2 regions of the Sulfitobacter sp. NFXS29 genome follow, and region 2 is predicted to be linked to the other one. Evidence: riboswitches for the same ligand, from Rfam matches in the RefSeq annotation. Region 2 holds a riboswitch; the other holds the start of a gene.
What was found. A riboswitch is a leader RNA that binds a small molecule or an ion and turns the genes downstream of it on or off. The one in region 2 is predicted to bind thiamine pyrophosphate.
Positions count from the first base shown of each region.

Region 1: another riboswitch for thiamine pyrophosphate. It lies ahead of thiD (bifunctional hydroxymethylpyrimidine kinase/phosphomethylpyrimidine kinase); the one in region 2 lies ahead of thiB (thiamine ABC transporter substrate binding subunit).

Region 1 is NZ_JAGDED010000004.1:238,392-240,574, reverse strand. Features, by position in the region: gene J3456_RS09330 (error-prone DNA polymerase) at 1-972, shown strand, start outside; TPP riboswitch at 1,084-1,180, shown strand; gene thiD (bifunctional hydroxymethylpyrimidine kinase/phosphomethylpyrimidine kinase) at 1,247-2,050, shown strand; gene J3456_RS09320 (FAD-dependent oxidoreductase) at 2,043-2,183, shown strand, end outside.
Region 2 is NZ_JAGDED010000007.1:19,800-21,982, forward strand. Features, by position in the region: gene thiB (thiamine ABC transporter substrate binding subunit) at 1-818, opposite strand, end outside; TPP riboswitch at 853-954, opposite strand; gene aroC (chorismate synthase) at 1,047-2,156, shown strand; gene J3456_RS12095 (DMT family transporter) at 2,167-2,183, shown strand, end outside.

The DNA.
Region 1 (2,183 bases), on a different contig from region 2:
TTTGCCTGCGCGCTGCTGAACTCACAGCCGATGGGGTTTTACGCGCCGGCGCAGATCGTGCGCGATGCGCGGGAGCATCAGGTCGAGGTGCGCGGCGTGGATGTGAACCTCTCCGATTGGAACTGCACGCTGGAGCCCTGCGGCGAGGGCTTTGCCCTGCGGTTGGGGCTGCGCATGGTGGACGGGTTGCAGGAAAAAGCCGCCGCGCGGATCATGGACCGACGGGAGGCGCCTTTTGTCGATGTCGAAGACCTCAAGTCCCGCGCGGGGTTAGACGCCAAGGCGATCCGCCAGCTTGCCGCCGCCGACACGATGCGCAGCATGGGGATCGACCGGCGCCAAGCGCTTTGGCAGGCCCAAGGGCTGCGCGACGCGCCCGCCTTGCCGATCTTTGACCATGCCGAGGCGGCGGCTCAGGGGCCGGAGCGGGAAGTCACCTTGCCGGTGATGCCGAAGGCCGAACAGGTCGTGGCCGACTACCAGACGCTGCGCCTGTCGCTGAAGGCGCATCCGATGTCCTTCTACCGCTCCAGCCTCGCCGCGCAGGGGTTTTCTTCGGCCCGCGATCTGGCGCGGATGGGGCATGGGCGGCGGGTCAAGCTCGCGGGGCTGGTGCTGGTGCGGCAAAAGCCGGGCAGCGCCAAGGGGGTCTGTTTCATCACGCTGGAGGATGAATGCGGGGTCGCCAATCTCGTGATCTGGCCGAATATGTTCAAGCTTTACCGCCCCACGATCATGGCCGCGCGGCTGCTGGTGGTCGAAGGGCGCGTGCAGACCGACGGGCGGGTGATCCATGTGGTGGCCGATAGGTTGGAAGACCGCTCTGACAGGCTTGCTTCGCTGTCGGACGCACCGATGCCCGGCATCACCACGCGGGGAGATCACCCGACCCATCCGCTGCCCGGTCAGGTGGCGATGCATAGCCATCCGCGCGATGCGCGGGTGATCCCGAAGTCGCGGGACTTTCATTAACGAATCTTCATGTTCTTGATGAAGTGTGAGCCGCAAATTATTGAAACATAAAGATAACACATAAATTAATCATCACCAGTTGACCCTGCCAGCCCGCCTCGCTAGCCTGCCCGCAATCCGTTGGGGTGCCGCAAGGCTGAGAGGTGAAAACCGACCCATCGAACCTGATCCGGGTCGTACCGGCGTAGGGAACGGAACCACGCATCGGCCCCATGCGGCCCGTCGTTTACCCCGTATCCACACGCCCTTGGCCCATCTAACACATGGGGGCCAAATGGCGTTTCAAGCACTGACGATTGCAGGGTCCGACAGCGGCGGCGGGGCGGGAATTCAGGCCGATCTCAAGACCTTCAGCGCGCTTGGCGTTTACGGGGCCAGCGTGCTCACCGCCGTGACGGCGCAGAACACCCGCGCGGTGACCGGGGTTGAGATGATCTCTCCCCCGATGATCCGGGCGCAGATGGCGGCAGTCTTTGACGATCTGGCGATCGGTGCGGTGAAAATCGGCATGTTGGGCGATCCTGAGACGATCACCGCCGTGTCCGAGGGGCTGGCGGGCTGCGCCGCGCCTGTGGTGCTTGACCCGGTGATGGTGGCGAAATCCGGCGATGCCCTGCTCTCTGCCGCGGCGGTGGAGACACTGCGTGACCGGATGCTGCCCTTGGCCCATGTGCTGACCCCAAACCTGCCCGAGGCCGCACGGCTGCTGGACAGGCCGGAAGCCACCAATGAGGCCACCATGCTGGAACAGGGCCGCGCCCTGCTCTCGGCCGGTCCCGGCGCGGTGCTGATGAAGGGCGGGCATGGCAAGGGGGAGACCTGCGTCGATCTGCTGATCACCGCGGATGAACCCCTGCGCCTTTCCGCGCCCCGCCAGCACACCGCCAACACCCACGGCACCGGCTGCACCCTTTCCGCCGCCATCGCAGCGGGGCTGGCGCGGGGGCAGACGTTGCCGCAGGCCGTGCGGGCTGCGCATGCCTATCTGCAACGCGCCATTGCAGCTGCCGACACCCTCAACATCGGCAGTGGCCATGGCCCGGTACATCACTTCCACGCGGTTTGGCCCCATGAGTGACGTCACCATCATCGGCGCAGGCGTTGCGGGGCTTTGGACAGCGCGGGCCTGTCTGGCGCAGGGGCTGCGGCCCCGGTTGGTCGACCGCAAAGGCACGCCCGGGCCGCATGGCTGTTCATGGTGGGCGGGCGGT
Region 2 (2,183 bases):
GTCGGCAGCACCGATTGCGCGGCGTCAGAGACGAGGTATTGCAAGAACTGATCCGCCAGTTCGGGCTGATCCGACCCCGCGAGCTTTCCCGCTACTTCGACCTGCATGTAGTGGCCTTCGTCAAAGAGCGCGGCAGTCTTGCTGTCGTCCTCCTCTGCGATCAGGTGATAGGCGGGGGAAGTCGTGTAGCTGAGCACCATGTCGGCCTCGCCTTCGAGGAACAGGCCGTAAGCCTCGGACCAGCCCTTTGTGACCGTCACGACGTTATCCGCAAGCCCTGCCCAAACCTCGGGCGCCTCATCGCCATAGGCCGTTTTGACCCACATCAGTAGCCCCAAACCGGGCGTCGAAGAGCGCGGGTCTTGGATCACGATTTTGAGATCGCTCTCAGCCAGCGCTTTGAAATCGCCGGGCGCGTCCAGATCGGTGCCATGGACAAAGGCGAAATAGCCCCAGTCATAGGGGACGAAAACTTCGTCTTCCCAAGTGATCGGCAGGTCGTAGTCGGCCTGCAACCCGCTCGGCGCAAACAACTCGGTCTCCTTCGCGGCAGCGACAAGGCTGGTGTCGAGCCCCAGCACGATATCCGCGTCAGAGCGCGTGCCCTCAAGCTTAAGCCGCGCCAGCAGTGCCGCGCCATCGCCCATGCCGACGAATTTCAGGTCGCAGCCGCATTCGGCCTCGAACCCCTCTTTGATGGCCGGGCCGGGGCCCCATTCGGTGACGAAACTGTCGTAGGTATAGACTGTCAATTCAGGCGTTTCGGCCCATGCAGCCGATGCGCCCAAGACGCCCGCAGCAAGTGTAAGATACTTCATCGCATCCTCCTTTTGCGGCGAAAGGTAAAAGGTGGATGTCTGTCCGGACCTTCCCTCCGCCGGTGTTAACCGGTTCAGGTTCAACGGGTCCGCACAACACGTACATCTCAGCCCAAAGGCCCCCCGAGGTAGCGTCAGGGGTAGATCGGACCTGCACAATTGGCAAGGCAAATCCCCTTGAGGCAGGGCGCTGCCCCGGCTAAGGGTTTGACAACAGGAGGTCCGCCCATGTCGATCAACAGCTTTGGCCATCTTTACCGGGTCACCACATGGGGCGAAAGCCACGGTCCCGCCCTTGGCGCCACGATTGACGGCTGCCCCCCCGGCGTGCCGATTGACGAGGGCATGATCCAGCAGTGGTTGGACAAGCGCAAACCGGGCCAGAACAAATACACCACGCAGCGGCGTGAAGCGGATGAGGTGCGGATTCTCTCGGGCACCTTCGAAGGGGTAACAACCGGCACGCCAATCCAGCTGATGATCGAGAACACCGATCAGCGCTCCAAAGACTACGGCGATATCAAGGACAAGTTCCGCCCCGGTCATGCCGACATTACCTATTTCCAGAAATACGGCATCCGCGACTATCGCGGCGGTGGGCGCTCCTCGGCGCGTGAAACGGCGGCGCGGGTGGCGGCGGGTGGTCTGGCGCGTGAGGCGATCAAGGCGCTGGCCCCGAACCTGCAGATCACCGGCTATATGGTACAGATGGGCCCGCATAAGATCGACCGCGAAGCGTTTGACTGGGATCAGATCGACCAAAACCCCTTTTGGGTGCCCGATGCCAAGGCAGCGGACGACTGGGCCGCGTATCTCGACGGGCTGCGCAAGTCCGGCAGCAGCGTGGGTGCGATCATCGAAGTCACCGCGCGCGGCGTGCCTGCGGGCCTCGGCGCGCCGGTCTATGGCAAGCTCGACACCGATCTGGCCGCCGCGATGATGAGCATCAATGCCGTCAAAGGCGTGGAGATCGGCGAGGGCATGTCAGCGGCGATGCTGACCGGAGAGCTGAACGCGGACGAGATCACCATGGGGCCAGAGGGGCCGGAGTATTCCTCCAACCACGCGGGCGGTATCTTGGGCGGGATCAGCACCGGGCAGGATGTGGTCGTGCGTTTCGCGGTGAAGCCGACCTCCAGCATTCTGACCACACGGCGCACCATCACCAAACAGGGCGAAGAGACCGAGATCATCACCAAGGGCCGCCATGATCCCTGCGTCGGCATCCGCGCGGTGCCGGTGGGCGAGGCCATGATGGCCTGCGTGCTTTTGGATCATCTGCTGCTGCACCGCGGGCAGATCGGCACCAACCGCGGACGGATCGGCCCCGAAGCATGAGGACAAGAGTATGAAAGTCGATGATTT